3 regions of the Rhizobium sp. K102 genome follow, and region 1 is predicted to be linked to each of the others. Evidence: predicted binding sites of a transcription regulator. Region 1 holds the regulator's gene; each other region holds the start of a gene.
What was found. Region 1 encodes PhoB, which activates phosphate uptake and scavenging genes when phosphate is short. Its sites were predicted from a motif close to TGTCATNNANCTGTCAT; they were not measured.

Region 1 (10,560 bases):
GTTATGACGGCATCGTCTTCGCGACCGACTCTTCCAACCCCGATGTCGCCTACGTTCCCGCCGACATCTACAAGGCCCTCGCAGCCCAGGTCGTCGTCGACGGCAAGCTCGTCGCCAACCCCTACAAGAAGTGGTCGGAAGTCAACCCGAAGCTCCCGGCTGTTGACATCGCCGCCTATATCCCGGGCGAAAAGCACGGCACCCGCGAAGTCTTCGAACAGAACGTTCTCGCCGCCGGCTGCAAGGCTTCGGGCGCAACCGACGTCATCGCCAAGGCAATCTCCGACAAGGCTGCCCAGGGCAAGGCTTGCGTCGCAGTGCGCAAGGACGGCGCTGCCGTTGACATCGACGGCGACTATCCGGAAACCCTGGCACGCATCGCCGCCAACAAGACCGGCGTCGGCGTATTCGGCCTTTCCTTCTATGAAAACAACGCCGACAAGCTCAAGGTCGCAACCGTGAACGGTATCGTTCCGTCCACCGAAACGATCGCCAACGGCACCTATCCGGTTTCCCGCCCGCTGTTCTTCTACGTCAAGAAGGCACATCTCGGCGCCGTTCCGGGCCTGAAGGAATACGTCAACTTCTTCGTATCCGACCAGATGATCGGCCCCGAAGGCCCGCTGGCCGAATACGGCCTCGTTGCCGCTCCGGATGCCGAGCGCGAAGCGATCCGCAAGGCTGTCGAAGCCGGCAAGTCCATGTAATAACTTTGCCGGCGCGGTGCCTCTGAGCCCGCGCCGGCATTGCTTTATGCCCCTGCGTGCCGGCATGTCCGGTGCAGGGTTGAATTCCTTCTCCATGATTGGAAGCCGAAGGCAGGCTGATGAAGCCGCCGGCTTTTTGGGGGCCATGGGCCTGGGGACGTAACGAATGAGCACATCCGTCATACTTCTGTGCCTTGTGGTGATCGGCGCCGCCGCCTATCTGGTCGCGCGCAGCCGTGCCTCAGCACTTGCCGGGGGCAGATCCTCCGCACTGCATTCACGGCCGGCCTATTACGGCGCTTATGCGGCGATCTGGGCCGTTCTTCCTGCCCTCATCGTTCTCTGCGTCTGGCTCTCCGTCAGCCCCGGCATCATCCAGTCCTCCGTTCGCGGTGCTTTCCCTGACGAGGTCAAGGCCCAGGCCACGGTCGAGCAGGATCTGAGCTATTCGATGGTGGCGACGGTCGCCCGCGGCCTGACGATGCTGACTTCGGATGAAACCGCGGCGGTCGCAAACGATCCGGCCGCACTCCAGGCCAAGCTCAGCGAGAAGGGCGTGCCGCTCGCCGGCCAGCCGCAGCCTTACATGGTCACCGCCGCCAAGACGCTCAACGCCATGAGCCTGACGAGCCGCATGGCCATGACTGCGATCGTCTTCGTTCTGGCCGTCGCCGGCGCCTTCTACGCGCTGCGCTCCATCGCGCCCCGCTTCCGCGCCCGTAACCGCGTCGAGCGCGTCATGCTCTGGGCGCTGCTGCTCGCCTCCTCGATCGCCATTCTGACAACGATCGGCATCGTGTTGTCGATGCTGTCGGAGGCCACGCGCTTCTTTGCCGCCGTTCCGGCCGGCGAGTTCTTCTTCGGCACCGTCTGGGATCCGCGCTTTGCCGGCGCTGGCAGCTCGTCCTTCGGCCAGTTCGGCCTGATACCGCTGCTGCTCGGCACGCTCTATATCGGTCTGGTGGCCATGCTGGTCGCCGTGCCGGTCGGGCTTTTCGCCGCCATCTACATGGCCGAATACGCCTCGCCGAAGGTGCGCGGCGTCTCCAAGCCGCTTCTCGAAGTGCTGGCCGGCATTCCGACGATCGTCTACGGCTTCTTCGCGCTCGTCACCGTCGGTCCGTTCCTGCGCGATTTCTCCACTCAGATCAGCGGCCTGCTTTCCGGCAACTACAGCAACTTCATCCAGGCGCAGAGTGTTCTGACCGCCGGTATCGTCATGGGCATCATGCTGATCCCCTACGTGTCCTCGCTGTCGGACGATATCATCACCGCCGTGCCGCGAGCGCTGCGCGACGGTTCGCTCGGTCTCGGCGCCACGCGCTCCGAAACCATCAAGAAGGTGGTCCTGCCTGCAGCCCTTCCCGGCATCGTCGGCGCACTGCTGATGACTGCCTCGCGCGCCATCGGCGAAACCATGATCGTCGTGCTGGCCGCCGGTGTTGCCGCCCGCATCCAGATCAATCCTTTCGAGCCGATGACGACGGTGACCGTCAAGATCGTCAACCAGCTCACAGGCGACCTTGAGTTCACCTCGCCGCAGACGCTGGTAGCCTTTGCCCTCGGCATCACCCTGTTCTGCATCACGCTTTGCCTCAATATCTACGCGCTCTACATCGTGCGCAAATACCGGGAGCAGTACGAATGACGGATATTGTTTCTCCCACGGCCGGCACCGTTTCCAAGGCGCCAGCGCGCCGCGATATCGGCATCAAGCGTCGCTACGCCGCCGAGCGCCGGTTCCAGGTCTATGGCATCGCCGCCATCACCTTCGGTCTCGTCTTCCTGTTCATCCTGCTGTGGACGGTGATCGGCAAAGGCTACACTGCCTTCCAGCAGACGGCGATCACCCTGCCGATCGAATTCGCCGAGAAGACGATCGATCCTGATAACAAGCGTGCGAGCGATCCTTCGGTGCTGGTCGCCGCCAATTACCCGGTTCTGCTGCGCGACGCGATCGTCAAGCAGCTGAACATCAATGCTTCGAGCAAACCTGACGTGCGCGAGGCGACCGCCATGCTCTCCAAGAGCGCGCCGATCCAGCTGCGCGATATGGTCGTCGCCGATCCCTCGCTCATCGGCAAGACGGTCAATGTCTCGCTGCTCGCCGACGCCAATATCGACAGCGCCAACAAGGGCCAGATCGATCTCTCCGTCGATGAGAAGAACCGCAAGGTCAACGACAAGCAGGTGACCTGGATGAACCAGCTGAAGGCGAGCGGCGCTCTTCAGAAAGAGTTCAACACCGGCCTGTTCGTCAACGGCAACTCCAGCCGTCCGGAGGCCGCCGGCCTTGGCGTCGCCCTCATCGGCTCGCTCTACCTGATGCTGATCGTGCTGGCGCTTTCCCTGCCGATCGGCGTTGCCGCCTCGATCTACCTCGAGGAGTTCGCGCCGAAGAACAAGCTGACGGACCTGATCGAGGTCAACATCAACAACCTCGCTGCCGTTCCCTCGATCGTCTACGGTCTGCTCGGCCTTTCCGTCTTCATCAACTTCATCGGCCTGCCGCGTTCGGCCTCGCTGGTCGGCGGCCTGGTGCTGACGCTGATGACCCTGCCGACGATCATCATCGCCACCCGCGCGGCACTGCGCGCCGTGCCGCCGTCGATCCGCGCCGCAGCGCTCGGTCTCGGCGCCTCGAAGATGCAGATGGTGTTCCACCACGTCCTGCCGCTTGCCATGCCCGGCATCCTCACCGGCACGATCATCGGCCTGGCGCATGCGCTCGGCGAAACCGCGCCGCTGCTCCTGATCGGCATGGTCGCCTTCGTCGCCAACGCGCCGACCACGCCGCTCGAACCCTCGACGGCCCTGCCGGTGCAGGTCTATATGTGGGCGAACGAGGCCGAACGTGCCTTCGTGGAGCGTACTTCGGGTGCCATCATCGTCCTGCTCCTGTTCCTGATCGTCATGAACATGGGCGCCATCCTCTTGCGTCGTCGCTTCGAGCGCCGCTGGTAAACGGAGTTAAACATCATGAACATGTTGACGGAAGCTGCAGTTGAAAAGGCGCTGGATCAGAAGATGAGCAACGTCCCGTATAAGATGATCGGACAGGATGTCTCGGTTTACTACGGCGAGAAGCGCGCGCTTTTCGATGTGAACCTGAACATCCGCGAAAACACCGTAACTGCCCTGATCGGCCCTTCGGGCTGCGGCAAGTCGACCTTTCTGCGAAGCCTCAACCGCATGAACGACACGATCGAGGGCTGCCGCGTCACCGGCAAGATCACGCTTGATACAGACGATATCTATGATCCCGACATCGACGTCGTCGAGCTGCGCGCGCGCGTCGGCATGGTGTTCCAGAAGCCGAACCCGTTCCCGAAGACGATCTACGAAAACGTCTCCTACGGCCCGCGCATCCATGGCCTGGCCAAGTCGAAGGCCGATCTCGACCAGATCGTCGAGACAAGCCTGCAGCGCGCCGGCCTCTGGAACGAGGTCAAGGACCGCGTGCACGAGTCCGGCACCGGCCTCTCCGGCGGCCAGCAGCAGCGCCTGTGCATTGCCCGTGCCGTCGCCGTCAGCCCTGAGGTCATCCTGATGGACGAGCCCTGCTCGGCGCTCGACCCGATCGCCACCGCCAAGGTCGAGGAGCTGATCCACGAGCTGCGCGAGAACTACACGATCGTCATCGTCACCCACTCCATGCAGCAGGCGGCGCGCGTGTCGCAGCGCACGGCCATGTTCCACCTCGGCAACCTCGTCGAGGAGAACGACACCGACAAGATGTTCACCAACCCGGACGATCCGCGCACCCAGGACTACATCATGGGTCGCTTCGGCTGATTGCGGCAGTCCGAAGCCTTCCCGTTATTCGAGGACAAAGCCCCATGGCATCGACACATATTTATTCTGCCTATGATGATGATCTCAAGTTCCTCTCCAGGCGGATTTCCGAAATGGGCGGCCTAGCCGAGCAGATGGTCGCCGAATCCGTTCGCGCCCTGGTCAACGGCGACACCGCGCTGGCGCAGAAGGTCATCTCCGACGATGTGATCCTCGATCACACCGAACGCGAAATCGGCGACAAGGCGATTGTCACCATCGCCCGCCGCCAGCCGATGGCCTCGGACCTGCGCGAAATCATGGGTTCGATCCGCATCGCCGCCGATCTTGAACGCGTCGGCGACCTCGGCAAGAACACCGCCAAGCGCGTCATCGCCGTGCAGAGCACCGGCGTTCCGCGCAAGCTCGCCCGCGGTCTCGAGCATCTGTCCGAGCTGGCGCTCGTCCAGCTCAAGGAAGTGCTCGACGTCTATACGACGCGCGCCGCCGACAAGGCGACCGCCATCCGCGAGCGCGACAACGAGATCGACGCGATGTACACGTCGCTGTTCCGCGAACTCCTGACCTATATGATGGAAGATCCGCGCAACATCACGAGCTGCACGCATCTTCTCTTCTGCGCCAAGAACATCGAGCGCATCGGCGATCACGCCACCAATATCGCCGAGACGATCTACTACATGGCAACCGGCGCCCAGCCGGAAGGCGACCGTCCAAAGGACGACAGCGCCAACACCGTCGGTGCCGCCACGGAATAACCGTGCCGGACCAGCCCATCGCGTGCGCGCCCGTCCGGGCGCGCAAAGAGGTCGCAGCCAATTTCTGATTTTGCGCGGGATCCCTTGCTTAAATCACCCCCGGTTTAAGGATCGTGCGCGAGGAGACGGACACGCATGATCCCGAGAGTTGCAGTTGTTGAAGACGAGGAAGCCCTCAGCGTGCTTCTCCGTTATAATCTCGAAGCGGAAGGCTTCGAAGTCGATACCATCCTGCGCGGCGACGAGGCCGAAATCAGGCTTCAGGAGCGAACGCCCGATCTTCTCATCCTCGACTGGATGCTGCCCGGCGTCTCCGGCATCGAACTCTGCCGGCGCCTGCGCATGCGGCCGGAAACCGAACGGCTGCCGATCATCATGCTGACGGCGCGCGGCGAGGAGAGCGAGCGCGTCCGCGGTCTGTCCACCGGCGCCGACGATTACGTCGTCAAGCCGTTCTCGACCCCCGAGCTCGTTGCCCGCGTCAAGGCCATGCTGCGCCGCGCCCGCCCGGAGGTGCTGTCCTCGGTGCTGAAATGCGGCGATATCGAGCTCGACCGCGAAACCCACCGCGTCCATCGCAAGAGCCGCGAAGTCCGCCTCGGCCCGACCGAATTCCGCCTCTTGGAATTCCTGATGTCGTCGCCGGGCCGAGTCTTTTCCCGCTCGCAATTGCTCGACGGCGTCTGGGGCCACGATATCTATGTCGACGAACGCACCGTCGACGTCCATGTCGGCCGCCTGCGCAAGGCGCTGAACTTCTCCAACATGCAGGATGTCATCCGCACCGTCCGCGGCGCCGGTTATTCGATGGAAGCCTGAGGGCGCCGTCTGGTTGGTCCGGGCGTCGGAGCCGCGTAACGCAAAACGCGGCCGACAGATCACTGCACGGTGCGGTTCCTGCCGCTCGCGTCCCCCACACTCCGTCGTCCTCGGGCTTGACCCGAGGACCCATACGAGTGGGGCACTTCGTTTCCATGAACGAGCGGCATGCGCGCGGCATGGATACTCGGGTCAAGCCCGAGTATGACGGAGAACGGGGACAGCGGCCGGCAAGAGGCGCGACGTCTGGCGGAATTCCAGCAAGATTGCGCGGGTGGTTTGCGTGGGAACGCGGAAATAGAGAGGGCACTCCAAGAAACCCAACACGCACTTGGCGGTTCTTACCGCATGCGTTCCCCCACACTCCGTCGTCCTCGGGCTTGCCCGAGGACCCATGACCGCAAGCACCGCGTTCGCGTCACCCAATCAAAAAACGGGCCTTCCAGCCCGTTTTCGCATTTCCAGCAATGGTTGTCCGCTCAGCTGACCCGCGCTGCCGCCCGGCGCCGTTCGTTGACCGGCTGATAGGCAAGCTTCTGGTGATAGCTGCAATAGGGCGAATTATCCGGGAATTCGCAGCCGCAGAAGTGGAAGTCGTCCTTCAGCGGATCGCCGACCGGCCATTTGCAGGTGCGTTCGGTCAGTTCCGTCAGGCCGAGGCGGCGGGAAATCGGCACGACCACATTGCCCTTCGGAACATATTCCATTTCCTCGACGGCATCGATCTCGATCTCTTCCTTCAGCATCGTTGCGCCCTGCTGGCGGGTCACGGTGCGGGTGGTGATCCGGGAGGCGTAGTTCGGCGCGCGCGGCGCCGATGTCTGGCGCTTCGGCGTGCGCGCCGCGGTGGCTGTGCCGCCGGCCTTGGCGCGGCCCGGCAGGCTCAGCCGGTGCACCTTGCCGATAACGGCGTTTCGGCTCACGCCGCCAAGTTGTGCCGCGATCTGGCTGGCGCTCAGCCCTTCGGACCACAGCTTCTTGAGTTTCTCGACCCGCTCGTCTGTCCAGTTCATGCCCTGTCTCCACCTTTTGCGTTGGTGATGGCAGAATCCCTCACCGTTGTCCCGGAAGCCTCCGAAACAAGAAACGCTTGATCAATTTTGGTGACTAGTTCCGCCGCATGCAGTCTAGTAATTGAACTTTAACCTAGTGTGAGGCTGACTCCGTGACAAGAGTCGCGGGAATCCGGATGAATCGAATTCCGAGTTTTCCCCAACTTGCTGCCTCTGCGTGTCATTTCTGCAATAATGCCTGTTGAAGGCTGATAATGCCGCTGTACAAGCTTGCTGCATCCGCTAAGGGCGCAGTTTTGTTGACATTGCAGCGCGAAAAGGAAATAGTACCGATCGCCGCCGAAAGGCGGCATTTTTGATTTTTCGGGCCCGGTTTTCTTAGCCGGAGTCCGTGCTTGACAACACTGATCGGGAGACCCGCGCCATGGCCGAAGCCGCGCCGCTTTATGACACCTATTCTCGTGCCCCGCTGCGGTTCGAGCGAGGGCAGGGCGTATGGCTGATCACCGAAAGCGGCGAGCGCTATCTCGATTTCGGCGCCGGCGTCGCCGTCACCTCCGTCGGCCATGGCAATCCCCATGTGGTCGCCGCCTTGAAGGAGCAGGCCGACAAGGTCTGGCACCTCTCCAACATCTATGAGATCCCCGGCCAGGAGCGCCTGGCCAAACGGCTGACGGAGGCCACCTTCGCCGACAAGGTGTTCTTCACCAATTCCGGTGCCGAGGCGCTCGAATGCGCGATCAAGACGGCGCGCCGCTATCAGTTTTCCAAGGGCCATCCCGAGCGCTTCCATATCATCACCTTCGAAGGCGCCTTCCATGGACGCACGCTTGCGACGATCGCCGCCGGCGGCCAGGAGAAATATCTCGAAGGCTTCGGCCCCAAGACGCCGGGTTTCGATCAGGTGCCGTTCGGCGACATCGAGGCGGTGCGCGCCGCCACCACCGATGCGACGGCGGCAATCCTCATCGAGCCGGTGCAAGGCGAGGGCGGCGTGCGCCCCGCCACAGCTGAGTTCATGAAGGCGCTGCGCCAGATCTGCGACGAGAAAGGCCTGCTGCTGATCCTCGACGAGGTCCAGACCGGGGTTGGCCGCACCGGCAAGCTCTTCGCCCATGAATGGTCGGGCATCACGCCCGACATCATGGCTGTCGCCAAGGGCATCGGCGGCGGCTTCCCGCTCGGCGCCTGCCTTGCCACATCAGAGGCCGCCTCCGGCATGAAGGTCGGCACCCATGGTTCGACCTATGGCGGCAATCCGCTGGCCATGGCCGTCGGCGGCGCCGTACTCGATGTTATCCTCGCGGACGGCTTCCTGGAACATGTGCGCGACGTCGCGCTGGTCTTCCGTCAGGGGCTGGCCTCGCTGAAGGACCGTTATCCCGATGTGATCGAGGATATCAGGGGCGAGGGCCTGCTGCTCGGCGTCAAGGCGGCCGTTCCCTCGGCCGAACTGCTGCAGGCGATCCGCGCCGCGCATCTGCTCGGCGTGCCGGCCGGCGACAACGTCATTCGCCTTCTTCCGCCGCTCGTCGTCACCGCCGAGGAAGCCCGCGAGGGTCTCGCCCGCCTCGAGCGCGCCGCCGAGAGCATCCGCGCCTCCAAGGTCAAGAAGACGGCTTGAAGGGATTGCCGCCTTCGGGCGCACGACAGGTAAGAACATGGCTCCTAAACATTTCCTCGATCTTTCGGCCGTCACATCGGCCGACCTCAGAACCATCATGAACGATGCGCTTTCCCGCAAGCAGGCCTTCAAGGCCGGCCAGGGCGACAAGCCGCTCGGCGGCAAGATGCTGGCGATGATCTTCGAGAAGCCGTCGACGCGCACCCGCGTCTCCTTCGACGTCGGCATGCGCCAGCTCGGCGGCGAAACGCTGTTTTTGTCCGGCACCGAAATGCAGCTCGGCCGCGCCGAGACGATCGGCGACACCGCCAAGGTGCTGTCGCGCTATGTCGATGCGATCATGATCCGCACCACCGAGCACTCGCGCCTGCTGGAGCTTGCCGAGCATGCGACCGTGCCCGTGATCAACGCGCTGACGGATGACACCCATCCCTGCCAGATCATGGCCGACATCATGACCTTCGAGGAGCATCGCGGCCCGATCAAGGGCAAGACCATCGCCTGGACCGGCGACGGCAACAATGTGCTGCATTCGCTGGTCGAGGGGGCCGCGCGTTTCGGCTACCGCATGAACATGGCCGTACCCCTTGGTTCGGAGCCCAAGGATCACTATCTGAACTGGGCCCGCAATGAGGGCGCCGAAATCATGCTCTGCCATGATGCCGACCGCGCGGTCGAAGGCGTCGATTGCGTGGTGACCGATACCTGGGTCTCCATGAATCAGGAACATCGGGCCCGGGGTCATAACGTCTTTCAGCCTTATCAGGTCAATGCGGCCTTGATGGCCAAGGCCGGTAGCGATGCATTGTTCATGCATTGCCTGCCTGCCCATCGCGGCGAGGAAGTGACGGATGAGGTGATCGACGGCCCGCAATCCGTGGTCTTCGATGAAGCGGAAAACCGTCTTCACGCGCAGAAGTCGATTCTTGCTTGGTGCCTGGGCGCGATCTGAACCATAATCGGACGCCGCGCGCGAACAACGCGCGGCCGCGCGAGCGAAGGGCACACTTGCTCATCGCTTGAAAACTAGGAGTGAAAGCCATGGCAGAAGCTGCAGCCGCCCTCGGCCAGTTCGATTTCGCCGGCGATGACCATGTCGTCCCTTTCCAGGTGGAGGGTCTGGATGTGCGCGGCCGCGCCGTCCAGCTCGGCCCGATGCTCGATGCGATCCTCGAGCGCCATCATTATCCCGCGCCCGTCGCCCGGCTGCTTGCCGAAGTCGTCGTGCTGACGGTGCTGCTCGGCACCTCGCTGAAGTTCGACGGCAAGTTCACCGTGCAGACCAAGGGCGATGGCCCGGTCGATCTCCTCGTCGCCGATTTCTCGACGCCGGAAAATGTCCGCGCCTATGCCCGTTTCGATCAGGCGCTGCTTGCCAAGGCGGTTGAAGCGGGCGAAACCGAGCCGGAACAGCTGCTCGGCAAGGGGGTGCTCGCCTTCACCATCGACCAGGGCAAGTTCGCGCAGCCCTATCAGGGCATTGTCGCGCTTGACGGCACCTCGCTCGAGGAGATTGCCGGTGTCTATTTCCGCCAGTCGGAACAGATCCCGACGCGCGTGCGCCTTGCCGCGGCCGAGCTCTTCGATCGCGACGATGCCGGCAAGCCGCGCCATCGCTGGCGGGCCGGCGGCCTCGTCGCCCAATTCCTGCCCGAAGCGCCTGAGCGCATGCGCCACCCGGATCTCCACGGCGGCGATGGCGATAACGGCGACCGCCCGCATGGCGAGGACGACGCCTGGGTCGAAGCCCGCTCACTGGTCGAGACGATCGACGCCGACGAGTTGACCGACCCGCTTGTCGGCACCGAGCGGCTCTTGTTCCGGCTGTTCCACGAACGCGGCGT
Region 2 (10,560 bases), 1.3 Mb from region 1:
TCCGGATGCGCGCAATCAGCCCTGACGAGCCTTGTAGCGCGGGTTCAGCTTGTTGATGATGTAGATGCGGCCCTTGCGGCGAACCAGACGGTTGTCACGGTGGCGAGCCTTGAGCGACTTGAGCGAATTCTTGATCTTCATTTTTCTGATCCGCGATCTCTATGGGGGAATTCACATTCGCCCGTATCTTTAACAATCAAAAGCGCGCCGTCGGGGCGCGCTCTTTAGGTGGGGGAGCAGATACCCCGTCACCTTTTCCGTGTCAACCACGTGACGGTGTTTTTCCCGGGGCGAGAGGGTGTTTTCTCACCGGGAAAGCGGGGATTTCGGCGCCAACGTGGTGACATGGCCCATCTTGCGCCCGGGCCGCCACTCTGTCTTGCCGTAGAGATGGACCAGCGTATCGGGGCGTCGCAGCCAGTCGGGAACGGCAAGGATATCGTCGCCGATCAGGTTCTGCATAACGCAGTCGGAATGGCGCGCGCCATCGCCGAGCGGCAGGCCAGCGACGGCGCGGATATGCTGCTCGAACTGGCTGACGGTACAGGCCGCCTCCGTCCAGTGTCCGGAATTGTGTACACGCGGGGCCATCTCGTTGGCGATCAGGCTGCCGTCGACAAGCACGAAGAATTCGATGCCGATGACGCCGACATAGTTCAATGCCGCGAGGATTTTTTCGGCCGAGCGACGTGCGGCTTCGCCCGTCGCTGCGGAGATCGCGGCGGGAACCGTCGAGGTATGGAGGATGCCGTTGCGGTGAATATTTTCGGCAGGATCGAAGCAGACGACCGCGCCGTCGGCGGTGCGCGCGGCGATGATCGAAACCTCGCGCTCGAAGGCGACGAAGCTTTCGAGGATCAGCGGCACGGCGCCGAGAGCGGCATAGGCGCCGTCAGGGCTGTCGGCCATTGAACGGAAAAGCTTCTGTCCCTTGCCGTCATAACCGAGACGGCGGGTCTTCAACACGCCCTGACCGCCGAAATCCTTCAGGGCCGCCTCGAGGTCGGCCTGGCTGTCGATCGCGTGAAAGCGGGCGGTGGGGATGCCGCAATCGTTGAGGAAGCGCTTTTCGACCAGTCGGTCCTGGGCGGCTTCCAGCGCCTTCGGCGGCGGATAGACGGCAATGCTTGCCGAAAGCGTTTCTGCGGCGGCAACGGGCACGTTCTCGAATTCGTAGGTGACGACATCGCAGGCAGCGGCAAGTTCGGCCAGCGCCGCCGGATCATCATAGGCGGCAACGATCTGCCGGTTGGCGAGCTGAGCGGCCGGGCAGTCCGCCTGCGGCTCGAGAATGATCGTGCGGAAATTCAGTCTGGCGGCGGCGATGGCCAGCATGCGGCCGAGCTGGCCGCCGCCGACAATGCCGATCGTGCTTACGGTCATTGGTCGTCCATCGGGTATTCGGCGATGCTGGCACTCTGACGTTCGCGCCATTCGTCGAGCCGCTCGGCGATTTCTTCGTCGGAAAGGGCAAGCACGGCGGCGGCGAGAAGGGCAGCGTTGACCGCGCCCGCCTTGCCGATGGCGAGCGTTCCCACCGGAATGCCGGCCGGCATCTGCACGATCGACAGGAGGCTATCCTGGCCGGACATGGTTTTCGACTGGACCGGGACGCCGAAGACCGGCAGCGGCGTCATCGATGCGGTCATGCCCGGCAGATGGGCAGCGCCGCCGGCGCCGGCGATGATGACCTTGAAGCCCTCGGCGCGCGCGCCCTTGGCGAAATTCGCCATGCGGTCGGGCGTGCGGTGCGCCGAGATGATGCGCGCATCATAAGGGATTTCCAGGGCTTCCAGCGTATCGGCCGCGTTCTTCATGGTTTCCCAATCGGATTGGCTGCCCATGATAATGGCGACGGGTGGTCTGTCTGTCATCGTTGCCGCTATTCCTCTCAAGCAATGCGATCGGGCGATGCGATCAGGCGATGATATCAGGGACGATCTGATCTTCCAGCTTAGAAAGCTTGTCCTTGATGACGAGCTTCTTCTTTTTCATGCGCTGGATTCGCAGAGCGTCGCATCCGGTCTCGATCATGGCGTTGATCGCGGCGTCGAAATCCTCGTGCTCCTGACGCAGCCGCGCCACCATGAGCCTGATTTCCGCCTGTTCCTGATCGGCCATATGCATTCCCCGTTGTCGTCTTCGGATCTTGTCCGATCTGCCGATGATTTCCGCAAGCTCCTATCACCAAATACGGGTAACGGCTAGTTAGTCTTGATCATGAATTTGCCATCTCATCTTCATCTTTTCGCCTTCGACAAGCCTTCAAAAATATGTCACAGTCCGGCGCGTTGACACCTTGATCCCCGACGATGATGGTCGGGGAGGGTAAGAGGAAGGAAGGGTCAAATGACAGTTCAAGCTCATCTTGAATCACTCCAGAAAAAGCATGTTGCTCTCGAGGAGGAGCTGCACGCGCTCAGAACAGCTCCCTCTATCTCCGATACGGAAATTGCCGAATGCAAGCGCCGCAAGCTGCGCATCAAGGACGAGATTCAGCGTCTCAAGTCATCCGTCCACTGATCTTCCCAAGGGTTCGCCGGCCGATCATCTTGCGTATGAAGAGGTAAATTCATCCATTCCGCCTAAAATTTGCAAGACCCGGTGATTTGACACCAGAATTGCGCCAGCCCGATGCTCGCGGCATCGCGGCTGGCGCTTTGCATCTCCCGCCGCCGATCGCGTCATAGGATTAGGTTTGGGGTCTTGTCGGAGGGCGATCAGGCCCAGAACTGATCCAGCCACAGATTGAGCTTGTCGAAGCCGCGGTTATTGACCGCGTAGATGCGTTTGGTGCCTTCCGACGTCACCGAGACGAGGTTGCTGTCGAGCAGCGCCTTCAGGTGTTGCGACACGGCCGGCCGGCTGATCGGCAGGCCCTCGGCGAGCTCGTTGACTGTCCGCGGCGCGCGCCGCAATTCTTCCAGCAGAAACCGCCGGTTCGGATCGGCAATCGCAGAGAAGGGGTCCGTGTTCGACATGGCGGGAACGCTACGGCAAACCGGCCGCGGCGGCAAGAAAATTGTGCGTTGCAGCGTGGAGCAGGGCGGCCCTTACCCGCCAAGGCCCTCGCGCACGATCAGCAAGGCGGCGATCAAGGCCATCGCATACATGAAGGGGTAGAACATCGCCGGCTGCATGCGGCGCACGCACCAGGCGCCGGCAAGCGTGGCGAGCGGGGCGAAGGGCAGCAGCGTCGCCGAGGTCGCAAGGTTCTGCGTGTCGAGCTGGCCGAGCGCGAAATAGGGGATCAGCTTGACGGCATTGAGGATCGCGAAGAAGCGCACGCTGGTGCCGGTATATTCGCGCGGCTGCAGCTTGAGCGGCAGGGCATAGACCTGGAAGGGCGCGCCGCCGGCATGGGCGACGAAGCTGCCATAACCGGAAAACGTCCCCCAGAGGCTGGCGGCAACCGACCGCTGGCCGCGCGGCGGGATCACCTTGGCGATGCCGGGGCCGAAATTGCTCCAGAAATAACGCAGGCAGAAGAGGATGGTAACCGCCCCGATGACGATGCGTAGCATGTTGCCCGGAACCAGCGCCGACGTCGCCCAGCCGAGGCCGATGCCGAAGATTGCACCCGGCAGCATGATCTTCAGCGTCGTCCAATCGCCATGCTTGCGCCAGATGACGAGCGAAATCATATCCATGAAGATCAGAATCGGCAGCAGGATCGCCGCCGCTTCGACCGGCGAGACGACCAGAGCGAGAAAGGGCAGGCCGATCAGCGACAAAGCGTCGCCCATGCCGCCTTTCGCGAGGCCGACCAGGAGGACGGCGGGCACGGCGGCGTAGTAGAATGACAAATCCTGCGGCATGCTTTCGGCATCCTCCTCTTGCAAGCCTCCTCTAACGGAACTACTCACACAAAACGAGTGCGGATCCGTCCTTTCGAAAGGGGAATTCGCTGGAAACGGAAAGACCTCATGACCGAACCGGAAAACCGCTGTCGCCTTGTGCTCATCGCCCCCGATATCGCCGATGCCGATGAACAGGCAAAGATCGTCGCCGACGCGCTGAAAGGCGGCGATGTCGCCTCGGTGATCGTGCCGCAATACGGGCTCGACGACGGCGCCTTTCAAAAACATGCCGAAAAGCTGGTGCCGCTGATCCAGGATGCCGGGGCGGCGGCGCTGATTGCAGGCGACAGCCGCGTGGCGGGACGGGCAAAGGCCGATGGCCTGCATCTTTCTGGCAATGCCGAGGCGCTGTCGGAGGCGATCGACAAGCACGCACCGAAGCTGATCGTCGGCGGCGGCAATGCGGCCGACCGGCACACGGCGCTGGAGATCGGCGAAGTGAGGCCGGACTATATCTTCTTCGGCAAGCTCGATGGCGACATCAAGCCGGAGGCCCATCCGAAGAACCTTGCGCTCGGCGAATGGTGGGCTTCGATGATCGAAATCCCCTGCATCGTGATGGGCGGCACCGATCCGGCCTCGGCGCTCGCCGTTGCCGAAACCGGAGCGGAGTTCGTGGCGCTGCGGCTGGCGGTCTTCGGTGAGCCCGCCCGGGCGCCATCCGTCATTGCCGAAATCAACGCGCTGCTTGACGAAAAAGCGCCACGGTTTGAGGATTGAAATCGCGCTCATGCCGATCCCGCCCGCCCGCCAGTTGAAATATCTGCTCGCCAGCATCGCCGTTCTCCTTGCAGCCGGGCCGGGTGTCGCCCTGGCGCAGACAGCCGACAGCGTCATCAGCCAGCCGGGCACGGCGCCGGCTTCGACCTTTCGCACCGACCGGCCCGCCGGTCCCGGCGTGCGACCCTCCGATGGCGTCGGGGTCTTCGACCGGATGGGCGCGAAACTGCCGGACCTGCCGCCGGAGAAGGACTACAAGGGACCGATCGACGAGGCTTACGGCGCTTACCAACGCGGTTATTACCTGACAGCGATGGATAAGGCGCTGCCGCGCGCCCAACTCGGAGATCCGGCAGCGCAGACGCTGATCGGCGAAATCCTCTCACAGGGTCTCGGCGTCAAGAAGGACGTGAAGAACGCGGCCTTCTGGTACGGCAAGGCGGCCGAAGGCGGCGATCCGGCGGCAATGTTCAAATATGCGCTGATGCTGATGGAAGGCGAAGGCGTGCCGCGCGACAAGGTCAAGGCCGACGACTACATGCGCAAGGCGGCCGAGGCCGGCAACCCTTCAGCGGAGTTCAACTGGGCGCAGATCCTCGTGGCCGACAATCCCGGCGAGAAGGGGCTGAAGCTGGCGCTGCCATTCTATGAGAAATCGGCCGAGCAGGGCATTGCCGATTCGCAATATGCGGTGGCGCAGCTTTACGCGACGCTGAAAGACCTGCCGGAGGAAAAGAAGCGACTCGCCCGCGAGTGGATGGCGCGCGCGGCGCGTGCCGGCTTCGACACGGCCCAGCTCGATCTCGGCATCTGGCTCGTCAACGGCGTCGGCGGCCCGAAGGATTATGTCAAAGGTTTCGAATGGTTGAAACTTGCCGCCAATGGCGGCAATGTCGCGGCGCAAAACAAGCTCGCCCACCTCTATGTCAATGCCATCGGCACGCCGCCCAATCCGGTCGAGGCGGCGAAGTGGTACGTGCTGTCGCGCCGCGCCGGGCTTGCCGATCCGGGGCTCGAGGATTTTTATCTGGGCATCGAGGACGAGCAGCAGAAGGCGGCGATCGACGCCGCCAACAAGTTCCGCCGACGCTAGATAATAGCGCCTCGCGTCCCAAGAGCGACGTTAAAACAGCGCGTCGGCGAAAAGATCCTCGTCGTTTTCGATTTTGGCAGGCTCGGCGGGAGCAGGGGCAGCAGCGCTTTCCTCGCAGGCCGGGATGATCTCGCGATGAATGTTGCGCTCCTGAACCATCGTATAGTGCTTGAAGATCTTGCGCTCGAGCAGGGCGATCGCCTCAGCGAGATCGGAGATATCGGCGACCTCGCTGCCGGCGGCCTCATCAAGCACATCGGCGCAGCGGGCAAAGACCTCGCCGAGGTCACGCTGGAAATCGAGCTTGCCGATCAGCAGGCCGATCTTGGTGGCGACCTCGCGACCGTTTTCGGCAAGCACTTTCAGCTCGTTTTCCATGACGTCGGCTGCGGCGCGGATGTTGCCGACGGCCGATGTCAGGCCCTCTCCCAGGCCGCCCGCCCCGGCATCGGTGGCGGGGGCGATGCGTCCGGCCGCGGCTTCGAGCGCCGGCAGGCCGGTGACGATGGCATCGGCGGATTCGTCGAGTTTGCCGGCGAAGATGCGCAATTCGGCCGTGACGACGTTGATCGACCTGCCTTCCTCGCCGAGACGACTGCAGCGCAGATTGGTGTTCAAGGCCATATAATGGATGTCGGTCTTGACGGCGCGGATACTGGCGATCGCTTGGGAGAGCTTGGCGGCCGTGTCGATCGTCGACTGGCTCACCTGGTCGGCCTGCCGGCTTGCCGTATCGACCTGCCGGACGATTTCGTGAGCGGCCGAAACGCTCGATTCCAGCGCGCGCATGAAGTTGCCGCCGGATTCGCCGCTCGCGCCGCTCATCTGGTCGCGCAGCTTGAGGATTTCCCGCATGTCGTGGTCGAAACTGGCGATCGTCGTGACGACGTTTTCCGATTCCCGCTGGAAATTTACGCACATGTCGTTCATCTGCGCCGCGGTCAGATGGTGAATGACGTTCTGAAGGCGCTTGCGCGCGCCGGCATCGAGCTTGGCGCCCTCGCCGGCAAAGAACTCCTCAAGCAGCGAGAGGGTGGCCTGTACATGCTCGATGCGCTGGCGGGTGATGTCGCCGATCTGCAGGGCAGAGAGCGTCGAGGCGACCTTGCTCTGAACGCCGCGTGCAATCGCGCCGACCTCGCGGGCGACGACGCCGAGATGCTTGCGATGTTCGGCGATCTTGGCGGCGTCGCCGCGCAGGGCGGCGGCAACGGCCGGAACGGTATCGGCGTAGCCCTTGGAGACGCTGGCGCCGAAGGAGGCGGCGAGTTTGACCTCCTTGTCGAGGCTGTCGAGATGCGCGGCGAAACGGTTGACTTCATCGGTGCCGGAATGAGATTCGCTCCAGGATTTCCTGTGCGAAGCCGGCAAATTCAGCAAGGCCGGCGCCGGTGATCTTCACGGTCACGGCGAAAGTTCTGAGATAACGCATCGTCTCCTGCATGTCGGAGACATATTTGCGCAGCTCCCGGCCGGTCTGCGCCAGTGAGACCAGCGCCTGCTGACGATTTTCTTCGGTGACCGGCAGCGCCGTCAGGCTCTCCACCGTGGCACGGAGATCGGCGCCGGTATCGCTCTGCTCCCCATTGTCGAGCGCCGCCGTGACGCTCTCGAGAGAATTCAACAAACGGTTGAGAACATCCATCACCGACAGCAATACCGTGCCGCCTTCGAGAAAACGTTCCTCGACCCGGCTGCGGGCGGATTCCAGGGTCCGGCCAATGTCCCGCCCGGAGGTGTAGGCTGCAGCGGTCGGCGATACCAGAGCGTGTGCCAACATTTATACCTTTTCTTAAAACACAGGCTTATCTGACACTATTTTTACGCGCAGGATGGAAACGTCCGGTAAACACGCCGGACTCGTCAGCGTTGTGATTAACGAAAGATGGGGATTGGGCGCCGTCGCGACCTCGTGGTCGGTTAATACGGATTAACCCATTGCTTTTATTTGTTGTTGCTAAATTTTGATCACAACTTTATTCCGGATCAGAATTGCGGGTCTCAAGACTCGTTATATGGTAGTTTCATACAACCGCTTTGTACCCCAAGGGCGGCGTCGACCGCGTCTTGCCGCTCGATCAGATCGCTCGCGAAGTGATGATCACGCATCGGAAATTCTGAGACCAGTTTTGAACCGATCCGTTTCGAATAAAATCGCGGGTTCCCGACGAGGAAGGGCAGCCATGCGCGCCTCCTCTTGAAATTTCCCTGGTTTTGTGGTCTTGAGGCCGCCAATCTTTGCAGCGCTGCCTGTCATGCATGTTCAGGGACATTTCCCGCCCCTGGCAGCGCGCGTCCCGTATCAGTCCCAAGGAAATGCGCCGATGGCCCGTTCAGCTCTTCTCAATGTCATGGTTCAGGCTGCCCTCAAGGCAGGAAAATCGCTGGGGCGTGATTTCGGCGAAGTGCAGAACCTGCAGGTATCGGTGAAGGGACCGGGCGACTTCGTCTCCGCCGCCGACCGCAAGGCCGAAAAGATCGTCCGGGAAGAACTGCTCAAGGCGCGCCCCACCTACGGTTTCCTCGGCGAGGAGAGCGAGGAGATCAAGGGCACCGACGGCGCGCATCGCTGGATCGTTGATCCGCTCGATGGCACTACGAACTTCCTGCACGGCATCCCGGCCTTCGCCGTCTCGATCGCACTTGAACGCAACGGCGAGATCGTTGCGGCCGTCGTCTTCAATCCGGCGACCGACGAGCTCTATACTGCCGAGCGCGGCGGTGGCGCCTTCCTGAACGACCGGCGCCTGCGCGTCGCCGCACGCCGCGTGCTGTCGGATTGCGTCATCGGCTGCGGCGTGCCGGCGCTCGGCAAGCGCAATCACGGCAAATTCCTGGTCGAGCTTCGCCACGTGATGGGCGAGGTGGCGGGCATTCGTCGCCTGGGCTCGCCGACGCTTGATCTCGCCTATGTCGCCGCCGGACGTTTCGATGGTTTCTGGGAGGCGGAGCTTGCACCCTGGGACATGGCGGCCGGGATCCTGCTCATCCGCGAAGCCGGCGGCTTTGCCAGCGATTGGGACGGCGGAGCGGCCATTCTGGAGGGTGGCGCGATTGTCGCCGGCAACGAACACATTCACAAGGCGCTCATCGAGGTCATCAAGCGACCGATTCCCGCCAAGTAGGCGAGAGAAAACACGGCTGTTGTAAAGTCACGGTTTTCGCCTCCAGATACTTCAATTCGGCACAATGTTGCTCTAGTCTCCGCCAGCAATGAGTTCGGAGGCTGCTGAACCTATGGAAAATGTGAATGTGGCGGAGATCGGCTCCACCGAAAAGACGCCCGGCGGTTATGTCTACAGGCTTTCGAGCCCCATGCCCTTCCTCTGGACGATGCTGCTTTTCCTCGTCATCGTCGGGTTCATTGCCGCCATCCTCTTCCGGCAGACGCAGACTGCCTTCATGCACAATCCGGGCCTCAACGGCCTGATCGTCGGCGTTCTCGCTGTCGGCATCATCCTTGTTTTCAGTCACGTGCTGGCGCTTCGCCCCGAAGTGCGCTGGTTCAACTCCTTCCGCGCCGCGGGCAGCGCCGACAAGGTCAATCGCAATCCGCGGCTTTTGGCGCCGATGCGGGCACTGATCGGCAATCGCAAGACCTCGTTGGCGCTATCGACGACGGCGCTGCGTTCGATCCTCGATTCGATCGCGACGCGCCTCGATGAATCGCGCGACGTCTCGCGCTATCTGATCGGCCTCCTGGTGTTCCTCGGCCTGCTCGGCACGTTCTGGGGCCTCATCGGCACGATCGGTTCGATCAGTGGTGTCATCCAATCGCTTGATGCCGGCTCGAACGGCACCGGGGACGTGCTTTCGGCACTGAAGGACGGTCTGTCCACGCCGCTTTCGGGCATGGGTCAGGCCTTCTCGTCCTCGCTGCTCGGCCTTTCCGGTTCGCTCATTCTCGGCTTCCTCGACCTGCAGGCCGGCCGCGCGCAGAACCGCTTCTACATGGAGCTGGAAAACTGGCTCTCCTCCGTTACCGATGTCGGTTCCGATCTTGCGCCGGCGCTCGACGCCGTGTCCGGTTCGTCCTCTGAGGACATGCGTGCGCTCTCCGAATATCTGCGCAAGGCCTCCGAAGAGGGGGGTGTCGGCAGCCAGCGCTCGGTCGCCGCCATGGCGAGCCTTGCCGAAGGCATCCAGGGGCTCGTCAAGAATATGCGCAACGAGCAGCAGATGCTGCGCGACTGGATCGAGGCACAGCAGGACGAGGCGAAGGCAATGCGCCGCACGCTCGACCGGCTGGCCGAACGCATCGGCCTGCAGGAGCGGGCCGGTGAGAAACCCGAACGTCACCGCGAACGCACAAGCCACACAGAGAAGAGTGAGGGCAAGTAAGCCATGGCTCTTGCCCGCAACCGCCGCCGCGAACGCACGGTCGACTATTGGCCGGGTTTCGTCGATGCGCTTTCGACGCTGCTCATTTCGATCATGTTCGTGCTGACGGTCTTCGTCGTCGGGCAGTTCATTCTCAGCCGCGAGATCACAGGACGTGACGAGGTGCTCAACCGCCTCAACAGCCAGATCAACGAGCTAACGCAGCTTCTCGCGCTCGAAAAGGGCAGTAATCAGGATCTCCAGGACTCGGTCGCCAACCTGCAGGCGTCGCTTGCCAACGTCGAAGGCGAGCGCTCGCGGCTGCAGGCGCTGCTGAGTGCCGGTTCGGGTGGCCAGGACGCGGCGCAGAAGCGGATCGGCGCGATGACGCAGGAGCTCGACGAGCAGAAGCAGGTGAGCCAACGGGCCCTCAGCCAGGTCGAGCTGCTGAACCAGCAGATCGCAGCGCTTCGCAGCCAGATTGCCGCCGTCGAGGCAGCCCTTCAGGCCTCGGAGGAAAAGGATCGGGTCTCGCAGACCAAGATCGCCGATCTCGGTAGCCGTCTC
Region 3 (10,560 bases), on a different replicon from region 1:
CTGGCGGTATCCGACCGCATCATCGTCATGAAGGATGGCGAGATCGCCCAGTCCGGCACACCGCGTGAGCTTTACGAAGCGCCCGCCTCCTCCTTCATCGCCGATTTCATGGGAGAGGCGAATGTCATCCCCTGCGAGGTGATCCGCATTGAAGGTGCGGAGGCGCTTATCCGCGTGGCGGGGGTGAACCACCGCCTGCCCGGGCGCGGCGCAAAACCCGGCATGGCGAAACTCGCCGTCAGGCCCGGTTCGATCTCCATCGCGGCACCCGGTCAGCAGGGTCTGGCGGGGCGGGTTCTCCACAGTGCATATCTCGGCGGTCATGTCGAATATGAAATCGAAACCGATGTCGGGACGCTCTTCATTATCGACCATGCCGTCGAAAGAAACCTTGCGCCATCGAGCGACGTCACACTTGGATTCGAGAGCCGCGGCATTGCACTGATCGCCGCCTGAAATATTGGAATGCAAATAAAAGGATAGAAATATGACTGTGCGTGACACGGATCTTGAGCGGCGCTTCATTTTGGCAAAATCCCTCGCTGAAAAAGCGGGTGCGCTTGCGCTCGATTATTTTAACAAGCGGGACACTCTCGTGATCGAGACAAAACGCGATCTTCAGGATGTCGTGTCGATAGCGGATCGTGACGTCGAGACGTTCCTACGGGAGCGCGTCGCCGCAGTATTTCCCGACGACGGCTTCCTCGGGGAGGAGTTTGGCCATGAAGTCGGAAGCTCGGGCTACACTTGGGTAGTCGATCCGATCGACGGGACCGCGCCCTTTGTCAACGGCATGCCGACCTGGTGCGTTTCGATCGCTGTCCTGCATGGCGGTCTTCCCGTCATCGGCGTGATCCATGTCCCGTGCGCCAATGAGCTATATGCCGCTGCTCTGGGCCTCGGTGCAAGCTTGAACCGAGAGATGCTGTCACTTGATCCGTCCCGAACAATTCAGAACGCGATGACCGGCATCGGCTGTAATACGTATGTGGCGCCGGAGCGTGTCGGCTCCATCATATCGGCCGTGCTCAACAACGGCGGCACATTTATCCGAAACGGCTCGGGCGCGCTTATGCTCGCCTATGTGGCGGCAGGCCGACTGGTCGGCTACTATGAACCTCATATGCGAGCCTGGGACTGCATGGCGGGTTACTGCCTGGTCAAAGAAGCCGGAGGCCAATATCTGCCGTTTTCGACCGCGGGAGAAGATCTGCTGGCGGGTCAACCTGTTTTGGCGAGCAATGTATCGGCCTATGCGGAGTTGTTAGCGATCCATAATGCCAATGGCGGCAACGGGTCCGGATCGTGAGCGGGGTTAGGGCGCCTACTCCGCCTCCGGCCGGCGGTTGCTCCCCCATTGATTGTCATCACCTGTCATGAACATGCTCTTAGAGAGGTGACGCGCCTACAAAACTCAGCAATGACAAGCACATGAAGACTCCGAAAAAACCCCGCAAGCCCCGGCCGGACAAATCGGAGCCACTGCTCCGCCAGCTTGCCGCCGTCTCCACGAAACTGTTTTCCGGCGCGTTTCGCCAACAGTATGGCGCGCTGTGCTTCCGTTACGCCGAAGGTGAAGTCGGGCTCCAGATTCTTGTGATCACGTCGCGGGAGAGTGGGCGTTGGATCATTCCGAAGGGATGGCCAATAAAAGGCAAAAAGCCCTTCGAAGCGGCGGCGGTCGAAGCGTGGGAGGAGGCTGGCGTGCGCGGGTCGGTGAGAAAGAAGCCGGTCGGCCGCTACACCTATCTGAAAGAATTTGACGACGGTGACATCGCCCCCTGCATTGTCGACGTGTTTCAGGTGGAAGTCACAGAGGTCGGCGACGGTTTCAAGGAGCAGGGGCAGCGTATTCTCGAATGGGTCGACCCGGTTGAGGCGGCACGACGCGTTCGCGAGGTTGAACTCAAAACTCTGCTGGTGGAATTCAAGGTCCGCGGCCGCAAGAAGGGCGGTTAAGGTACGAGTGGCACCCCGCTCACGGAAATCGCTCGCGAAAGCTGATGTTGTGACGATTTCGACATGAGCGTCGGCGGTTGATTTCATCAGATGCGTTGCTAAAATGTCGTTCATGGTCGAGCAGGACACCCATATTGTCCCCCGGGTTGCCGGTATTCCGTTGGCGGGATACCGGGATGTCGACCACGCAATCTAAACACGCGGATCGTTGCCTGGTCTCGCCCATAGCGGACGAGGCGCGTCGACGTTGCAGCCTTGTCCTCCCTATTTTCCTGGAGATTAACATGGCACAGAATATCTACGACAATCCCGATTTCTTTAGCGGTTACAGCCAGTTGCCTCGGCAAGTGCACGGGTTGGACGGCGCACCCGAATGGCCCGCGATCAAAGCGATGCTTCCAAGGCTAGAAGGCAAGCATATTGCGGACTTGGGCTGTGGATTCGGTTGGGCCTCACGATGGATGCGTGATCAGGGCGCGGCTTCAGTTATTGGATACGATCTTTCCCAGAACATGATTGCCCGAGCGAAAGCCGACACGGCTGACGCTGCCATCGACTATCGCTTTGCCGATCTCGATATTTTGGAATTGCCACATGCAAGCTTCGATCTGATCTATAGCGCCCTGACGTTTCACTACGTATAGAACTTCGACAGACTTGCGCGGATGGTTTACGATGCGCTCATCGCAGGGGGAGACTTGGTGTTCACCATCGAGCATCCTATTTTCATGGCAGCTCGGCATCCGCACTGGATTTTGGATGAAGACGAGCGCAAGACCTGGCCGGTGAATGGCTATTCTATCGAGGGAGAGCGCCGTACAGACTGGTTCACGAAAGGCGTTGTTAAACACCATCGGACCCTGGCGACGACCCTTAATACCCTGATCGAGGTCGGCTTCAAACTAAGCCAAATCAATGAGTTTGCGCCGACGGACCACCAGATTGCGGCGATGCCTGAACTGGCCGAAGAGCTTGAACGTCCGATGATGTTACTGCTCTCGGTCCGCAAGGCAGGAGCTTAATGCAGATGCGCCGCTCGATGGTCCGTGCCTAGGAATCTCAATTTGTCCTGGCTAGGGCTTTTGGCTTGTCTGCATGGATCAAGCATGTTCGGTAGTGAAAGCTCGACGCCAAAACTCTGACATTTTGCAAATGTGCCCTGGCAGCAACGTTTACGGTTGACGGGCGGACCTGGAGACAGCTCCTTATCGCAGACGGCATTGCGGTACCATTCCTTTGGCGGGAGGAGTGATGCCCCGCAAACCCCGAGACTGTGGTGCGGGCGAGATCATGATCATTCTCACAATAGCGCACCCGACTAGAATCAGCCGCCCGCGCCCCTAATGACTGTGTGTGAAATAGTCCGGCACTTTGTACCAATCCACCGCGGAGATCGACGCAGGTTCAGTTTTTCGCCAAGACCGACTTGCTCCGTCCGTCACAAAGCAAACCAAGCAGCCGGCGGCGATGCGGTGCCGGACGGATTCCGGCATCAAAGAATAAAGAACTGGTTCGCTACCGTCGTGAGCCAAAACGAAACTGCCGCAATGATTGCCGCCGCCGGTAGGGTGATAACCCATGCGACTACGATGTTGCCCGCCAGCCCCCAACGGACCGCAGATACGCGCTTTGCGGCGCCCACGCCTATGATGGCACCGGTTATGGTGTGCGTGGTCGAAACGGGTATGCCTAGCCACGTTGCGCCGAAGAGCGTCAAAGCGCCGCCCGTTTCGGCACAGAAACCCTGCATCGGGTTCAGCTTGGTAATTTTCGAGCCCATTGTGTGGACGATGCGCCAGCCGCCGAATAGGGTGCCGACGGCCATTGCTGCCTGGCACGAAAGTACGACCCAGAGCGGCACATGAAAGCTACCGCCGAGATAGCCCTGCGAATACAGCAGCACGGCAATGATGCCCATTGTCTTTTGTGCGTCGTTGCCGCCGTGGCCGAGCGAATAGAGTGAAGCAGAAACAAATTGCAGGAAGCGAAACGATCGATCGACCGCGAAGGGTGTCTGCCGGATGAATGTCCAGGTCACCGCCAAGATGAGAAGCAGCGCCAGAAGGAAACCGATCATTGGTGACATGACGATTGCCGACGCGGTCTTGAGGAGACCGCTCCAGACAATCGAGCTCAGTCCGGTTTTGGCGAGACCCGCTCCGACCAATCCACCGATCAGGGCATGGGAGGAGCTGGAGGGAATGCCGAATATCCAAGTGAGGACGTTCCAGACGATGGCCCCGACGAGAGCCGCGAATATCACTTGCGGAGTGACGATCGCCGGATCGATGATGCCGGTGCCGAGCGTTTCGGCCACGTGGAGCCCAAAGAACAGAAAGGCGATGAAATTGAAGAAGGCCGCCCAAAAGACAGCATATTGCGGCCGAAGCACCCGTGTTGATACGATTGTCGCAATTGAATTGGCTGCGTCATGCAGGCCATTGAGAAAATCGAACAGCAGAGCGACCCCGATTAGGCTGACGAGCAACGGGAAAGCAAGAGTGGCATCCATCAGATATTCTCGATCACGATGCCGCTAATCTCGTTGGCGACGTCCTCGAAACGGTCGACCACCTTTTCCAGCTCGCCGTAGATCTCGCTGCCGATCATATATGCCATCGGATTGTGCGCGCCGTGCCGGCGAAACAAGTCTTTGAGCCCTTGTTCGTGGAGCTCGTCTGATCGTCCTTCCACCCGCGTGACTTGCTCGGCGATGGCCGATAGACGCGCGGCATTGGCGTTCACTCGATCCAGCAGCGGGATTGCCTCGGCAATTAGATTGGCCGCCTCGACGACAGTCTTGCCCATCTCCTGCATGCCTGGGTCAAAGCTCCTCTGCTCGAAGAGGCGGATGGTCTTCACCGTTTTGTGCATCGTGTCGATTGCGTCATCCATGGATTGGATGAGATCCTTGATGTCTCCGCGATCGAACGGCGTGATAAAGCTTCGCCGCACGGCTTGCATGACTTCGCGCGTGACGTTATCCGCCTCATCCTCCAATCGGATGATTACTTCGCATTGATGCTCGATTTCTATCCCCGAAAGCAATCTGTCGAGCGCTTCTGCCGCTCCGACGATCGTCTTGGAATGTTGTTCGAAGAGGTCGAAAAACCCGTCTTCGCGTGGCATCAACCTACGAAACCAACCCAGCATGAGCACCTCGCGATTTTGGTCTGTGTAAGATATGTCGGACGGACGTCATCCGGGACCATTGTCTAAACATTATCTATTTGAGGAGATAGCGCCGAATTCTGGTTTATGACAGTTTTATGACAGACAAGGATGCGCGCGGTCGCCGGAAAGCCCCGTGATCCATATAGTGACCTCCCTGCCGACTTTGCCCACGTTTTTGTTTCCTTTCTTCGGGGTGGCGGAGGCGATGTCGGGCCCAAGCGCATGACGGTGAATATGGGGAGTTTGCTTGGAGGCCGCGCCCTCCGACGGTGGCTTCCGCGCCGAAACCTCATCCAGTCGAAAGGACGACATTCCGCAGCCAGCGATGTCTGGCGCTGGCCTCGGAGTTTCGCCATAAGAGCTTCATCTTCCCGCTCGTCAAGGGAGACTGATTCTAATTGCTACGTGCGAGCGACGCTTGCATGATACCGGTCAGTTTGCGCCCGGAACCGCAGCTCGGCTGTGAGCGGAAAGTGCTCGCGGTACTGGTCGTAGCAGAAGAAGATAAGGGTGCCATCGTGATCGTCACCAATGTCTGCCGGACCCGGTGCAAGTCCCGTTCAAGAACCCGCTTTTCGGTCACGTCCCGATTGTGAGGGATTATGCCGAGCAAGGTGCCGTCGTGTCGCGAAGAGGCACTTTGAGTTTCGAGAGACAAACTTTGCTTCCTTCCGCACGTTCGATGCGTTGCTCTATCGATGACCTTCTGCGCCAATTCCTCCTCACGGCGGAACGCCGCCGCCGTGTCGCTATCGAAGAAGTCGAAAGGATGATGAGAATAAGCCTGTATCGGGCGCCGATGACACGCGACATGGCTTGGCGGTCATCGCTCTCGGACGTCGCCGCATCACGCGAAAGGGCTCGGAGCGGCCGCGATCGAGCAATCGAAGCCTGGCTGCACGGTTGGCTCTCTCTGCGGAAAACGCTTTCAAGCTGTATTTCTGTTTATCGGCTAGGGCTGATTGAATATTCGCGCCGGCATGTTAGCCTTCGCACTGACTCAACGAGGTGGGGTCCGGTCAGCCTGATGAACTCGTTTCTTTCTATGGCAACAGCCTGGAAATAATCAAATGCTCTCGGGCGGTTACTGAGGTCTACAAAGTTGCAGCAGCGTCAGGTACGACCCTTTGGGATCTATATCCGGAGCTGCTCGAACCCGACCACATATCGGGGATCGAGGCCGTACTTGCCGGCGGCCTACCGCGCAACATCGCGATTGGACGCGGTCCTCCCAGCAAAAGTCGCAGTCTTCTGGTTTTCGGCACTGAACGGGGCCTCGGCGTCATCGAGTTCACAGAATGGGAACGCGATTTCGAAGGAAACGACCGGGGAACCCGACCGTGCTCTCCTTCTTCATCAGGCTAGGCACGACGTACTGACGGGACTAGCCAACCGTCGCCAGTTCAGCAGCGATCTTGAGACAGGCTTTCCCGTAACAAGGGATCATAAGGTAGCGCTGATGCAGCTCGATCTGGATGACTTCAAACCCGTCAATGACACCCTTGGTCACGGTGCCGGCGACGTGGTGCTCAAGATGACGGCGGAACGGATTCAGGCCTTACTTCGCGACGGCGAGACAGCTTATAGAACTCGCGGGCGACGAATTCGCCGTCATTCAGCGGCGTGGTGATCAGCCCGCGGAGGCGGAAAACCTGGCCGAATCTCTTGTCCGTGCGTTCAGAGAGCCATTTACCATCGACGGGATCGATGTATTTGTCGGCGCTAGCGTCGGTATCGCCATTGCGCCGAGCGATGGCAATGACGGCGAACAGTTGATGAAAGCAGCCGACATTGCGCTCTATGCTGCCAAGAACGACGGACGTGGCCGGGCGAGGACGTTCAATCGCTCGATGATGATCATGCTGGAGCAGCGCGAGACGCTGAGGCGCAGCTTGCGGGTTGCGCTCAAGGAGCAACAGTTCCTCATCGAGTATCAGCCTCTGGTGGAGGTATCGGAGGGGATCGTCGGCTTCGAGGCGCTGCTGCGTTGGCGCCATCCTTATGCCGGAGTGATTCCCCCAAGTGTTTTCATCCCCATGGCCGAAGCCGATGGCCTTATGGGAGATATTGGAGCGTGGGTGCTTGAACAGGCCTGTCGCGAAGCTTTGACGTGGCCCTCGCATTTCATCGTGGCGGTCAATCTCTCGCCGGCCGAATTCCTGCGCCGTGGCTTCACCGATCGCGTAGCCGGTATCCTCGACGATGTCGGGTTTCCCGCCGACAGGTTGGAGATCGAAATAACCGAAACCGTCCTGCTTGAGCGCACCACCAACAATCTCGATACGCTGCATACTCTGGAGGTCCTGGGCGTCCGAATCGCACTCGACGATTTTGGCACTCGCTATTCATCCCTGAGCTATCTACAGAACTTCCCGTTCGACACGATCAAGATCGACAGGCACTTCATCAAGGATGTCGAGACCAACCCGAAGAGTCAGACGATCGTGCGTTTCGTCGTCGGCCTTGCCCATGGGCTGGGGATGCGGATCACGGCGGAAGGCGTCGAAACAGCCGGTCAGGCGAGTTGGCTTAGAAGAGAAAAATGCGATCGACTACAAGGACTTCTGTTGGGCGCCGCGATGTCCTCCGATGCCATCGGCGATTTCCTGCGTCAGGAGTTGTTCGCGACGCGTTGGATCTGCTAGAGATCCCAGCCTGCTTCTGGTCGGCTCGACGGTTCTGGCACGGCGACAGCTTTCCCAGCGTTCGGCTTGTTGTTATGGGGTTCACGTTTTAGGCCAAAAAGATCGCATAATGGATCGAAGGGAACTAGGCGGCAGCGACGACGTAAGCAGACTTACCTTACCAGGCCGGTTTGTGCTGTGAATCAATTCAAGAGCACCTTTTCTAGGAGGCAATCGGCAGGTTCGTGAATACTTTGATCGCGGTTGTCATCCATAAGTAAGTACGAATTCAAATCGCTCATGACAAATTTTATCAATCGGCCTACTTGCAAATTGGCTGGCTAGATATGCCGGGAAAGTCAAACAGTGTGCTGGGAGGTGGGCTTTCCTCCCGAATTGGACAACGTATAGATGTAATTACAGTGGACGGGCAAATTCCATGAATACTCCCTATTAACCAACCTTGCGTCGTTAAGTGACGTCTGTCTCTACCCTGGGGCCAATTTGGCGATGGTAGATGAGCTTGAATCAATCTGGGGCATTCATCTTCCGACCGATCATCGGGCTGTTCTAATAGAGAGTAATGGTGTTCAAGTATTTGGCGGGTATTTTCGACTTTTTGGGATTGGTCCAGAGGCGAGCATAGATATAGTGAAGTGGAATGATCCGACACTCTGGAAATTCGCTTGGGAAACCCGTTGCTCTGACTATCTATGCTTTGCTGAAACGGCGTGTGGCGACCAATACGCTTACAATGCGGCCGCCTTGAAGGACGGATATTCTGAAGTTTATTTTCTTGATTGCCTTTCAATGTCGGCAACGTTATTAGCATCGACGTTTTTAGAATTCCTGCAAAATGAATTCCTACGCTGTGCCAAGGAGCCATATGACACCCTGCTTGCGGAGGCGCGCCAAATTATAGGCGATCTTGATACCCAAGAACATTTGATCTATGTGCCTTCTCCGCTCCTGAGGAGGAGCGGAAGTAATTTCAAATGTCCAAAAAATGGACGCTCGATCAGCGATGATTTGCAATGGCGACATTGCTATCCAACTAGACGCGGGTCCGGCAGATGGAAGCGTAAAAGCAATCATCCCATACGATGATATAGAAGGACGTATGCGCCTACGATTAGATTGGGCCTAGCGTGCTTGCACAGCTTGTCGGTCCCGCACGGTCGAGCGGACCTAGTGGTGAAGATGATCAGCCTCGCAGCGCTGCGGGCGGAGGTAACACGGCGAGGCGCGGCATTGGTCGAGGTCAATGCCTAGCAGAAGGGCGATCTCTGGAGCGGACCGCGTGGGATTGAGATCGTCCCCGATTTCGCCGCTTCCATACCGGCCGAGATCCGCACTCGCGAGGCGCTGCTCTACACTTCCGATCTCGAGCAGCTCGCATCGACCCTCGACAGCCTCGCGGCCCAGCGCAATCAGCAGTTCGCCGCTTTGAAGCGATATACCGAGATGATTGCCGCCCAGCAGGCGCTGGTCGCCACGCTGACAGATCGCGTCACCATGCGTTCCAACCTCGTCGATCTCAGTGCCGGCTCGAGATCCGGCGTCATCGATGCCGTCGAGGTCAAACAGAAGGAAGAGGCAACGCTTGCCGAGCAGATCGGTCAGCGGGCGGAGGCGGAGACGGCAATCGTCACGGCAACCAGCGAAGGCCTGAAAGCCATCAAGACCTTCGTCGCCGACAATGCTCAGAAACAGGCGCAGGCATCACGGGAGATCGACGAGAAGGAACAGCAACTGGTGAGGGCGGCCAAGCGGCTCGAATCGATGACGATCAAGAGCCCGATCAAGGGCATCGTCCAGACATCCGCCATCACGACAGTCGGCCAAGTGGTGACGGCCGGCGCGGAGCTGATGCGGATCGTACCGGACGACGCTTCGCTGGAGATCGAGGCCTATCTGCCGAACCGGGACATCGGCTTCGTCTCGCCTGGACAGCCGGCCGTCATCAAGGTCGAGGCTTTCCCCTTCACCCGCTATGGCACCCTCAACGGCACGGTCACCCGCGTCGCGACCGACGCCATTCCCGAACCCGACGCACAGCAGCTCGAAGGCCAGCCGGCAAAGGAGCTGCAGAGTGTGATCCCGATCGGCAACGCTCAGCGGGTTCAGAACCTGGTCTTCCCCATCGTCATCAAGCCGAATGTTGCGAGCATAGACATCGACGGAACCCGCGTCGCGCTATCGCCCGGCATGTCCGTCACCGTTGAGGTCAAAACCGGGAGCCGGCGTATCCTCGAATATCTTTACTCGCCGCTCGCGGAGATCGCCTCCCAGGCAATGCAGGAGAGGTGAGTGGGGCGAGTGCCAACAAGAGGAAGATAGAACACTAACCGGGCGCGTTAAAACAACAACGCGGCGGTAACAAAGAGTATTGACACTATCACCCCCTAATCATCTCATGGCGCGATCCGCATCCAGGACGATGTGCTCGGCTGGGTGCCGCAATATGATTTGTCCGAAATGACCCGCTCCGCCTGAACTGGCACTCAAAATCCACCAGCATTGTGGGAACGCTAGCCGTACGTCCTGCTGACCGCCGTCGACCAGCGACGGCCACCAACTGTCGGGCGTCGGTCATGTTTGTAAGGGCTGTTCCGCGACACCTGCCTGAGCGTGCCGATGTTTGCCAGGTCGAAAAGTGAGTCGGCAGCCGATTACGGGCCAGAAGGGGTAGACAAATATGGGAGCATAACATCGAGGCCCTTTGATGAAACGGAAGCAGAAATCCGAGTTCATCTTCCTGCCTGCGTTCTATCGAGTTTCGGCTTGCCCTGCCGATAGATTT

Region 2: MHI61_RS26975 (DUF465 domain-containing protein) is a predicted target of PhoB. The motif match lies at 2,228-2,244, and genes of this name have one in related genera.
Region 3: MHI61_RS32395 (DUF47 family protein) is a predicted target of PhoB. The motif match lies at 5,218-5,234, and genes of this name have one in related genera.

The regions. Positions count from the first base shown of each region.
Region 1 covers NZ_CP092436.1:3,020,469-3,031,028, reverse strand. The annotation lists partial or broken gene MHI61_RS20945 (substrate-binding domain-containing protein) at 1-707, shown strand, start outside; gene pstC (phosphate ABC transporter permease subunit PstC) at 874-2,355, shown strand; gene pstA (phosphate ABC transporter permease PstA) at 2,352-3,671, shown strand; gene pstB (phosphate ABC transporter ATP-binding protein PstB) at 3,687-4,502, shown strand; gene phoU (phosphate signaling complex protein PhoU) at 4,547-5,260, shown strand; gene phoB (phosphate regulon transcriptional regulator PhoB) at 5,396-6,079, shown strand; gene MHI61_RS20915 (GcrA family cell cycle regulator) at 6,559-7,092, opposite strand; gene MHI61_RS20910 (aspartate aminotransferase family protein) at 7,517-8,716, shown strand; gene argF (ornithine carbamoyltransferase) at 8,754-9,668, shown strand; gene MHI61_RS20900 (Hsp33 family molecular chaperone) at 9,758-10,560, shown strand, end outside.
Region 2 covers NZ_CP092436.1:4,294,048-4,304,607, forward strand. The annotation lists gene ykgO (type B 50S ribosomal protein L36) at 16-141, opposite strand; gene MHI61_RS26965 (5-(carboxyamino)imidazole ribonucleotide synthase) at 307-1,383, opposite strand; gene purE (5-(carboxyamino)imidazole ribonucleotide mutase) at 1,380-1,874, opposite strand; gene MHI61_RS26975 (DUF465 domain-containing protein) at 1,918-2,121, opposite strand; gene MHI61_RS26980 (DUF465 domain-containing protein) at 2,350-2,523, shown strand; gene MHI61_RS26985 (metalloregulator ArsR/SmtB family transcription factor) at 2,721-2,981, opposite strand; gene MHI61_RS26990 (sulfite exporter TauE/SafE family protein) at 3,054-3,818, opposite strand; gene MHI61_RS26995 (thiamine phosphate synthase) at 3,927-4,580, shown strand; gene MHI61_RS27000 (tetratricopeptide repeat protein) at 4,591-5,673, shown strand; partial or broken gene MHI61_RS27005 (chemotaxis protein) at 5,704-7,450, opposite strand; gene MHI61_RS27010 (inositol monophosphatase family protein) at 7,998-8,798, shown strand; gene MHI61_RS27015 (MotA/TolQ/ExbB proton channel family protein) at 8,911-10,014, shown strand; gene MHI61_RS27020 (peptidoglycan -binding protein) at 10,018-10,560, shown strand, end outside.
Region 3 covers NZ_CP092438.1:365,921-376,480, reverse strand. The annotation lists gene MHI61_RS32420 (ABC transporter ATP-binding protein) at 1-456, shown strand, start outside; gene MHI61_RS32415 (inositol monophosphatase family protein) at 488-1,309, shown strand; gene MHI61_RS32410 (NUDIX hydrolase) at 1,432-1,959, shown strand; partial or broken gene MHI61_RS32405 (class I SAM-dependent methyltransferase) at 2,244-2,981, shown strand; gene MHI61_RS32400 (inorganic phosphate transporter) at 3,452-4,471, opposite strand; gene MHI61_RS32395 (DUF47 family protein) at 4,471-5,112, opposite strand; partial or broken gene MHI61_RS32390 (EAL domain-containing protein) at 6,142-7,778, shown strand; gene MHI61_RS32385 (SMI1/KNR4 family protein) at 8,262-8,864, shown strand; gene MHI61_RS32380 (HlyD family type I secretion periplasmic adaptor subunit) at 9,063-10,067, shown strand.